3 regions of the Sphingomonas sp. AP28 genome follow, and region 2 is predicted to be linked to each of the others. Evidence: riboswitches for the same ligand, from Rfam matches in the RefSeq annotation. Region 2 holds a riboswitch; each other region holds the start of a gene.
The links. A riboswitch is a leader RNA that binds a small molecule or an ion and turns the genes downstream of it on or off. The one in region 2 is predicted to bind fluoride.

Region 1 (3,243 bases), on a different replicon from region 2:
TAGATTGCGTCAGGAGACCGGTGCTGGCGTGAAGATCGTGCCTTCGGTCGAGGTCGCGGGTCGCCGCCGCCTCGCGCTCCAGCCCGCAAATCATGACATCTCCGTTCTGACGATGGCAGCCGTGACCGCGTCAGATGGCCGAACGGACCCCTTATCGCTAGATGCCGGCGTACCACTGGTATCCGGCTGAATCCTCCCAATAGCCGCCCTTTCCCGATCCGATTCTGGCGAGGCTGTCGACCAATTCGACCCGCATGACGTATTTCGCCTGCTTATAGCCGAGCTGGCGTTCGACCCGCAGTCGCAATGGTGCACCGTGTCTGACGCTCAACAGTTGATCGTTCATGCCCCAGGCAAGGATCGTCTGGGGATGATAGGTGTAGCGGCTCGCAATGATGATCGCCCGGAACTGCAATATAGGGCGGTTTTCGGCTCGCATTGCGTGAGACGGATCGATGCGGGGAACGCACGCTCCGTGAGACAGAAACCACATTCGGTGCGACCGACGCGCAATGCTGATCCGTTGGCTTACGGACGGCAAAAAGCGGTGGTTAGCGCCCGGGCAGCTTTCCGAGCCGGCATGGGGTCACTGCACGAAAGTGCGCTTTGCGTACGCCAGGCCCGAACGAACAGCGAACGACACGGATCGGTGGTTAGGCGACAGGCAGATTTCGGGATGGTTGAAAGCTGTCTTTGAGCGGTGTCATAACCGTTCTAGGCTGTTGAAAAAGTTGCTTCGGCTCGGAAGAGGCGTCGGTCAGGGCAATATTCTTCTCGTATCATGCCTATCATTGCAACTTCTTGTTAAAATTGGTCACCTCAACGCAGTCATATTACGCGCGAGGTCGTCGCACTGCCTGCTTGCCGAGTTTTTCGTGGATCTGCTCGACGATAAGATTGTTGCCACCTTCGACCGAGCGCCCTGTCAGATGGTAGAGCAGTCCGACCACGAACCCGCCGATCGGCAGCAGGTAGAGCAGCCAGGGAAAGGCGAAGCGAATCCGGGTTACGGCATCGAGGCTCCACAGGAAGGCTGCGCAGAGCGTTCCCACCGTTGCGGCCATCGGGACCAGGATCAAAGCCCACCGCAGCACCGACATGGCATGGGTGCGGCGATCGCGAATGAACGCTGCCATGTTGAACTGGTCGTAGAGATTGCGAAATGTCGCGCGCACGATTCCTCCTTGCTGCCTTACGGCGCCTGGTAGGAATCATCGGCCCTTGCGAGGGCGGTTCGGCCGAATGGCCCGGCGGAAATCCATCGCCGTGCCCGAGCATATGCTGTCCGACGGCGACCTGGTCAACCAACGGCAGGGTCACGATGAGACGATTGTTTTGCTGAGGATCAATAATTGGCTCACCCATGGAATAAACCCCGACGGGCGTCGTCTACCCTTTCGAGACTGATCCGCAGGAGGCTTATGCGTAGACGAAATTGGATGCTGGGTCTGACTGCTTCGGCCATGCTCACCGGCGCAGTCGCGGCCGCCCCCGCCGATGGCTACGCCAGCATGGTATCTGCCGCGATGGACCGGATGATGGCGGGCATGATGGTCAAGCCGTCCGGCGACGTCGACCGCGATTTCGTCGCGATGATGCTTCCGCATCACCAGGGCGCCATTGATATGGCGGTGGCAGAGCTGCGCTACGGCCATAACGAGCAGCTCAAGCGCATCGCGCAGGAGATCATCATCGATCAGCAGCAGGAGATCGCCGCCATGAAGTTGGCGATCGGTCAGCCGCTACCCCCTTCGACGCCAGCCCCGACGCAGGGCGGCGACCACCACAGCCATATGGAGCACTGACATGATCCGGACCTTCCTGCTCTCGGCCGCCTTGCTGATGAGCGCCGCACCGGGCATTGCCATGGCTCAGCAGGCGCCGTGGAACGCCAAGGACGTGCCTGTCAGCCACCGCGACCGCGTCTATGCATCCGAACAATTCTCCAACACGGTGTCGGTAACGGACCCGGCCGACAACAGGTTGCTCGGCGTCATCAAGCTCGGCGATCCGCAGCCGATGAATTTTTCCCCGCTCTACAAGGGGCAGGTGCTGGTTCACGGCCTCGGCTTCTCGCCGGACGGGAAAACACTGGCGGTCGTGTCGATCGGATCCAACGCCGTGTCGTGGATCGACACCGCCACCAACACCGTCAAGCACACGACCTATGTCGGGCGCAGTCCGCATGAGGCGTTCTTCACGCCGGACGGCAAGGAGGTGTGGGTCACGGTACGCGGCGAGGATTACATCGCCGTGCTCGACCCCACGACGTACAAGGAGACCGGTCGCATCAAGACGCCCGGTGGTCCGGGCATGACGATCTTCTCTCCCGATGGCCGATACGGCTATGTCTGTTCCTCATTCAATCCGGTGCTGGCCGTGTTCGATGTCTCGACCCACGCGCAGGTCGGACAGGTGGCGCAGCCGAGTCCGTTCTGTCCCAACATCGCCGCGACGCCGGACGGCAAGCAGGTTTGGTTCACGCTGAAGGACATCGGCAAGACGGTCGCATTCGATGCCAAGCCGCCTTTCGCGATCCTCAAGGTGCTGGATACCGGACCGATCACCAATCACGTCAACTTCGCCCGCACGGTCAAGGGACAGTTCGCCTATGTCACGGTGGGCGGGGAAAACGCGGTGAAGGTGTTCCGCACGTCCGACTTCGCGCTTGTCGCCACCATCCCGGTCGGCAAGATGCCGCACGGCGTCTGGCCATCGGGCGACGGCCGGCGCATCTATGTCGGGCTGGAGAATGCCGATGAACTTGCCGCGATCGACACCGCCGGCAACAAGGTCGTTGCCACCGTGCCGGTCGGACAGGCACCGCAGGCGATCGCCTATGTGCCGAACGCTGTTCCGACAGGCCCCGGCACCGACAATCTCCAACCGCTCGGTACGGCAGGCAAGGCGGTGCATCTGAACATGGGGCCGATTGGCGGCAATGGTGCGGCAAGCAGCATTACCCTCTTCGACCAGGGCATCATTCAGGTCGTGCAGAGTGCCGTTACCGGTTTGCAGCCCAAGAAGCCTTACATGCTCGTGCTCACCGCCAACGCGGACGGCAGCGGTGCGGTAGAGCCGCTTGCGAACTTCATGAGCAATCCGGCAGGTGCGGCGATCGTCAACGCATCGGGTCCGATCCGGCAGATCGTTCAGGGCAGTGCAGCGGCCCCCCGGCGCTTTCTGGCGGTCGCCGAGGTAGTGAATGGCGCACCGGGCCGCATCGTGCAGGTGCAGCGCGAC
Region 2 (3,243 bases):
AGTGGTCGGCGGTCCGATGACGATGGCGATGCTGGTCCTTGAAGCGACCCATGACTTTTCCCTGGCCGGCGCTGCGATCGCCGCATCGCTGGTGTCATCGACGATCGTCCGCGAGCTCTTTGGCTATTCGTTCTCAACGTGGCGGCTGCATCTCCGGGGCGAAACCATAAAGAGCGCCCGCGATGTTGGCTGGGTCAGAACGCTCACGGCTGGCAAAATGATGCGGCGCGTCGAACGGGCCACGCCGTGCAACACGACGATTGCCGAGTTTCGCCGGGCGTTTCCGCTAGGTTCGACAAGTCGAGTCCTGCTCGTCGATGACCACGAAAATTATGGCGGCATCGTACAGACCGCCAGCGCATTCGCCGAAGACGTCGATCAGAAGGCGCCCATCGGGTCATTGGCGATCCACACGGGTCTGGCCCTTACGCCGGACGCGGACATCAGGAACGTCATGACCACGTTCGACACTGAAGGCGCGGACGAACTGGCCGTAGTTGGTAGTAACGGTGCGGTTCTCGGCATCCTGTCCGAGAGCTACGCGCGACGCCGCTACGCGGAGGAACTGGACAAGGCGCAACGTGAGCTATTTGGAGAAAGCTGACCACCACGCGATCAGAGACCGTGCAGCGACTTTACGGATCAGTCTCCGGTCGTCGCAGAAGCCTTGGCGCGGGGATCACAAGCGCGAGCGGCGCACGGCGCGGTGAGCTCGCGCCTCGCGAAGAGTGGCGTTCGGGGTAAGGCCAGTCGCCGGCACCTTCGGCACGGCGACGCGCTGTGACAGGTAGATGCCGTTGTGACCGGAGCAGAGGTAGGCGACGAAGCAGGCCACCGCGATCGGTACCGCATAGGCAGCGCCGAACAACTCGACGCCCATGAAGGTGCAGGCAAGCGGTGTATTGGCAGCGCCTGCGAACAGTGCGACGAAGCCGATCGCGGCGAACACGCCGGTCGGCACGCCGAACATAGGTGCGAGCGCGTTGCCGAGCGCGGCACCAATGAAGAACAGCGGCGTGACCTCCCCACCCTTAAAGCCGGCACCGAGCGTGACGACGGTGAACAGTAGCTTCAGTGCCCAACTCCACGGATGCGTGTCCGGGCCGAAGAAGCTGGCGATGGTGAGACCGTCACGTGTCGCTGCCAGCGTGCCGAGACCAAGATAGTCGCGCGTACCGAACAGGTAGACGAGCGCGATGACGGCGACGCCCCCTATGAGCGGGCGTAACGGACCATAGGGCACGACGCGCTTGAGCCACCCGCCGAGCGCATGATTGGCTTCCGCAAAGACGAGGCCGAGCAACCCGAACGCTACCCCAGCGATGCCGGCCTTGGCGACGAGCAGCGGATCGACGGGCGCTAGCGCATCGATCTGGTAGACGCCGTGGTGGATACCCCAGGCGAGGCACGTCCAATCACCGATCAACGCCGCGACGAGGCACGGCACCAGCGCGCGATATTCGACGCGCCCGATGGCCAGCACCTCCAGCGCGAATACCGCGCCCGCGATCGGCGTGCCGAACACTGCGCCGAACCCGGCCGCGATGCCGCCCATCAGCAGGATGCGGGTGCCGTCAGCATCGAGCTTGAGCGCGCGACCAAAGCCGCTGGCGAGACTACCGCCCAACTGGACGGCAGTGCCTTCCCGTCCGGCCGAACCGCCGAACAGATGCGTCACCACCGTGCCGAAGAAGATCAGCGGTGCCATCCGCAACGGTACCCCGCCGCCCGGTTCGTGGATTTGCTCGACAATGAGGTTGTTGCCGCCCTCCACCGAACGGCCGGTTAGATGGTAGAGCAGCCCAACCACGAAGCCGCTCACCGGCAGCAGGTAGAGCAGCCAGGGCGATGCGAACCGCAGGCGTGTGACCGTATCGAGGCTCCAGAGGAACGCAGCACACAGCGTCCCGATCAGCGCGGCCATCGGCACCAGGATCAGCGCCCAGCGCATGACTGACACAGCGTGATCGTGAAGGTTGCGGGCGAACGCCGGGACGTTCAACTGGGCGATAAGATTACGAAAGGTAGAGCGCACAATTCCTCCTTTGCTGCCTTGCGGCGCCAAGTAGGAATCATCGGCTCTTGTGAGAGCGGTTCGGCCAAGTAGCCCGGCGGGAATCCATCGCCGTTGCTGCGCATATGTCGTCCAAGGAAAATCTCGTCAACGGCCGGTTTGGGTCCGTTTCTCGTTTCACCATCCTATTTAGAAATTCGGCGTGCCGTCAGCCAGGGGGGTAATGCATGCCGCATGAGCCCCGCCTCGACATGAACGAACGGCCGAAGTTGGGGAGCGGAAACTACCCAGTGAACGTCCACAATTGGGTCGATCCCGCCTGCCGCGTACGACTATCAGGTGCTACAGGCCATGGAGTGCTGGTGGCCGTCGAACGACGTAACCGAACGGCTCGCCGATAACGTCTGAGGTCTTACGTTGATGGAGCAACTACCGCCTTCATTCGGCTGGCAAGTTCGCGTTCGACTTCGCGAGCCATCATGACAAGAAGGGACTGATCAAACTCCCCCGCCAGCGGCTCACTGTCCGCAACGCATATCGCGCCAAGCGCCAGTCCCGCGGGATCGGTAATAGGCGCGCCAGCATAGAAGCGGACGAATGGATCATTTCTAACGCTGTCGAACTCTTCAAAACGCGGATCGCTGCGCGCATCGGGGATGACCAGCATCTGCCCGCCCTGCCGAACCGTGACGGCGCAGAAGGCCGTGTTTCGCGGGGTTTCGGTGACACCCAGTCCACGTTCCGCCAACAAAGTTTGCATGCGTCTGTCGATGATTGAGATCGCCGCATACTGCGTCCGATAGTAATCGCGAACGACGTCCACGATGCGCTCAAGCTCCTCGCTGCCGCGCATTTCTAACGCTCTGCTCTGATCTACGGCAAGCTGTCGCTTCTTCTCATTAGAAAAAACGTCCAACCATGAACCGACGTGTGCCCCGTACACATCCATCTCCACACATTACCGTCGCGCAGATATAGAATGGTTTCATATGGCACGTGCAAGGAAATTATCATGTACTAGAAACGTAAATGCATGATTATAGCGTGGTTATAACGTGGAGCTAACGCCAAAATGCTTTATCAGCGGTTTTTGATGGCCATATTGGTTATTTATTGAAATGTTAACTGACGGCACCGTCAAAGTTGGTACGACGAAACCTCTATAAGGTTGCCGTCGGGATCACGCACATAGACCGAACATATCGGCCCCCGCGCGCCCTTTTTGATGA
Region 3 (3,243 bases), on a different replicon from region 2:
CGTTGCCGCGCAAATCATCTCCCGGCGTCGCGCCCGTGTGCTGGCACGCGATTTCCGGGGATGGCTTCGCGCGAGCGAAGCATCGTTCATCGTGTTGGCGATTGGCATCGGTGCTGCGGCGGGCCTGCTTAGCGTGGTTCTGGGTGCGCTTGCGCGCACCCTGCAACACCTGCTGTTCGCACTGCCTCCGAACACGCGGTTGAGCGGCGTTGCCGAACTCGGCCTGGCGAGCCTGATCGTACTGCCGCTGGGCGGCGTGATCTTCACGGCATTTGGCTACGCGACCCGCGCCCGCAAGCGCCGTCTGGTCGATGCAGTCGAGGCGAACGCTCTGCATGGCGGGCGTATGTCGCTGCCGGATAGCTTGGTGATCTCGGGCCAGACGATCCTCTCCAACGGCTTTGGGGCCTCGGTTGGCCTCGAAGCCGCCTACGCGCAGATGGGCGGGGCCGTGGCATCGGTGCTTGGGGGCTGGCTGAAGCTCCGTCGTGCCGACCAACGCACGCTGGTCGGCGCCGGCACGGGCGCGGCTATCGCGGCTGCGTTCGGCGCTCCCCTGGCCGGGGCATTCTACGCCTTCGAGATCGTTATCGGAACCTACTCGCCCTCGGCGATAGCCCCCGTCGCCGCTGCGGCGCTGGCGGGTGCCCTCGTCGCGCAAACCTTTGGACAGCAACCCTATCTGATCGACGCCGCCTCGAACGCCTCGGTCGAGACGCATCATTACCTGATATACGCCGGGCTGGGTGCGATCTGCGCGCTGCTAGGTATTGCGCTAATGCGTGCCGTCGCGCTGGTCGAGAGCGCATCCCGGCAAACCGGGCTGCCAGAATGGTCGCGCCCTACGCTCGGGGGCCTGTTGCTCATCCCGATCGCGATGGTGTCGCCGCAGGTCCTGTCGGCTGGACACGACGCACTTCATGCCGATCTAGCGCTCGGGGCGTCACTAGGATTCATCCTGCTCGTACTGCTCGCTAAGAGTGCCGCGTCGATCGTGTCGCTCGGGTTCGGGTTCAGGGGCGGACTGTTCTTCGCATCACTGTTCTTGGGAACGCTGATCGGGCATCTGTTCGCCGACACCCTGACGCTGCTGGTCGGTCATCCCGTGATCGACGCTCACAATGCCGCGCTGGTCGGGATGGCCGCGTTCGCAGTCGCGGTCGTGGGCGGACCGATGACAATGGCGATGCTGGTCCTGCAGGCGACGCATGACTTCCCGCTGACCGGGGCTGTCATCGCTGCTTCGCTCGTGTCCTCGACGATCGTGCGGGAGCTGTTCGGCTATTCTTTCTCGACGTGGCGGCTTCACCTGCGCGGAGAGACCATCAAGAGCGCGCGCGACGTGGGATGGGTCAAAACGCTCACTGCGGGCCGGATGATGCGAAAGGAAACGCGCCCCACCCCCGCCTCCATGTCGATCGCGGAGTTCAGGCGCACGTTCCCGCTTGGATCAACCAGCCGGGTCGTTCTGGCGGACGCAAAGGATGGCTATGCGGGGATCGTTGTCGTGCCAGCCGCCTATGCGGAAGGCCTCGATCCGAACGGCACCGTCGCCGCCCTTGCGACGGGACGCGAAATCGTACTCACGCCGGAAATGGACATCACTGCTGTGATGGCATGCTTCGATGAAGCACGGACCGACGAACTCGCGGTGCTGTCTGCCGAATGTCATGTGCTTGGAATCGTTTCCGAAAGTTACGTCCGGCGACGTTATGCGGACGAGCTTGAAAAGGCTCAACGTGAGCTGTTTGGCGAAAGATGACCCTCTCACAATCATCCATTAGCCAAGAGAGCGGTTTCTGAATCGAACGGTTTTTGAAACAACGCGCCACCCGTTGACGGGCCGAGCCTGGACATTCATATGCTACGCCACGGCAATGGATTTCTGCCGGGCTTTCCAGCCGAACCGCCCTCGCAAGGGCCGATGATTCCTACCAAGCGCCGCAAGGCAGCAAGGAGGAATCATGCGCGCGACGTTCCGCAATCTCTACGACGAACTCAACTTGAAGGCGTTCGTCCATAATCGCCACGACCATGCCGTGTCGGTCCTGCGCTGGACGCTGATCCTCGCGCCGATGGCGGCTGCGGTGGGCACGCTCTGCGCCGCTTTCCTATGGCTCCTCGATGCTGCGACCCAGGCACGGTTCGATCATCCCTGGCTGTTGTTCCTGCTGCCGCTGGGCGGCGCGGCGGTGGCCCTGCTTTACCATCTGGTCGGTCACTCGGTCGAGGCCGGCAACAACCTCATCGTCGAACAGATACACGAACCAGGCGGCGGCGTGCCGCTCCGCATGGCGCCGCTCGTCTTCTTCGGCACGATCGTCACGCATCTGTTCGGCGGGTCGGCTGGCCGCGAGGGAACGGCGGTGCAACTCGGCGGCAGTCTGGCCAGCGCTGTCGCTGACCTGTTCAAGCTGGATGCGCCAAGCATCCGCATCCTGCTCATGGCCGGCGTTGCGGCCGGCTTCGGCGCGGTGTTCGGTACGCCATTGGCGGGCGCGGTGTTCGCCCTCGAAGTGCTAGCGGTCGGACGCGTCGAATATGGCGGCCTCGTGCCCTGTCTGCTCGCCGCGCTAGTGGGCGACTGGACGTGTCATGCCTGGGGCATCGATCACACCGCCTACCATGTCGCCTATGCCGCTCCGGCGTCGGCCGCTCTGCTCGTCGAGCCGTTGTTGCTCGCCAAGGCGGCCGTCGCAGGCGTCGCCTTCGGGCTTGCGGGTCTGGTGTTCGCGGAAGCCAATCACGCACTCGGCGGCTTCCTCAAGCGGCGCATCCCCTATGGCCCACTGCGGGCCACGCTGGGCGGCGTCGCCGTGATAGCGCTAGTCTGTCTGTTCGGCACGCGCGCCTATCTCGGCCTCGGCGTCTGGTCTGCCATTCCCGGCGATCCGACCATTGCCGGCTTCTTCGCCCCCCATGTCGATCCGTGGAGCTGGGCGCTCAAGATGCTGTTCACAGTCGTCACTCTCAGCGCCGGCTACAAGGGTGGCGAGGTCACGCCCTTGTTCTTCATCGGGGCCGCGCTCGGCAATGCGCTTGCGGGCCTGCTGAATGCGCCGGTCGACCTGTTCGCTGGCCTGGGCTTCGTCGCGGTCTTTGCGGGCGCGGCCAATGTACCGCTCGCCTGCACGATCATGGGGATCGAGCTATTCGGCGCTGCCCATGCCGTGCCGATCGCCATCACCTGCTTCGTCGCCTACCTCTGCTCGGGGCATAACGGCATCTACCTGTCGCAGCGAA

Region 1: linked by a shared signal. The riboswitch ahead of AC1MH0_RS21500 (voltage-gated chloride channel protein) and the one ahead of AC1MH0_RS09355 (voltage-gated chloride channel family protein) in region 2 are both predicted to bind fluoride.
Region 3: linked by a shared signal. The riboswitch ahead of AC1MH0_RS21340 (voltage-gated chloride channel family protein) and the one ahead of AC1MH0_RS09355 (voltage-gated chloride channel family protein) in region 2 are both predicted to bind fluoride.

Annotation. Positions count from the first base shown of each region.
Region 1 covers NZ_JBWXQI010000003.1:75,727-78,969, reverse strand. The annotation lists partial or broken gene AC1MH0_RS21505 (molybdopterin-dependent oxidoreductase) at 158-376, opposite strand; partial or broken gene AC1MH0_RS21500 (voltage-gated chloride channel protein) at 849-1,175, opposite strand; fluoride riboswitch at 1,199-1,275, opposite strand; gene AC1MH0_RS21495 (DUF305 domain-containing protein) at 1,464-1,805, shown strand; gene AC1MH0_RS21490 (YncE family protein) at 1,807-3,243, shown strand, end outside.
Region 2 covers NZ_CM155283.1:2,066,342-2,069,584, reverse strand. The annotation lists gene AC1MH0_RS09360 (chloride channel protein) at 1-604, shown strand, start outside; gene AC1MH0_RS09355 (voltage-gated chloride channel family protein) at 680-2,035, opposite strand; fluoride riboswitch at 2,060-2,136, opposite strand; gene AC1MH0_RS09350 (GAF domain-containing protein) at 2,427-2,963, opposite strand; gene AC1MH0_RS09345 (VOC family protein) at 3,152-3,243, opposite strand, start outside.
Region 3 covers NZ_JBWXQI010000003.1:47,367-50,609, reverse strand. The annotation lists gene AC1MH0_RS21345 (chloride channel protein) at 1-1,762, shown strand, start outside; fluoride riboswitch at 1,865-1,941, shown strand; gene AC1MH0_RS21340 (voltage-gated chloride channel family protein) at 1,965-3,243, shown strand, end outside.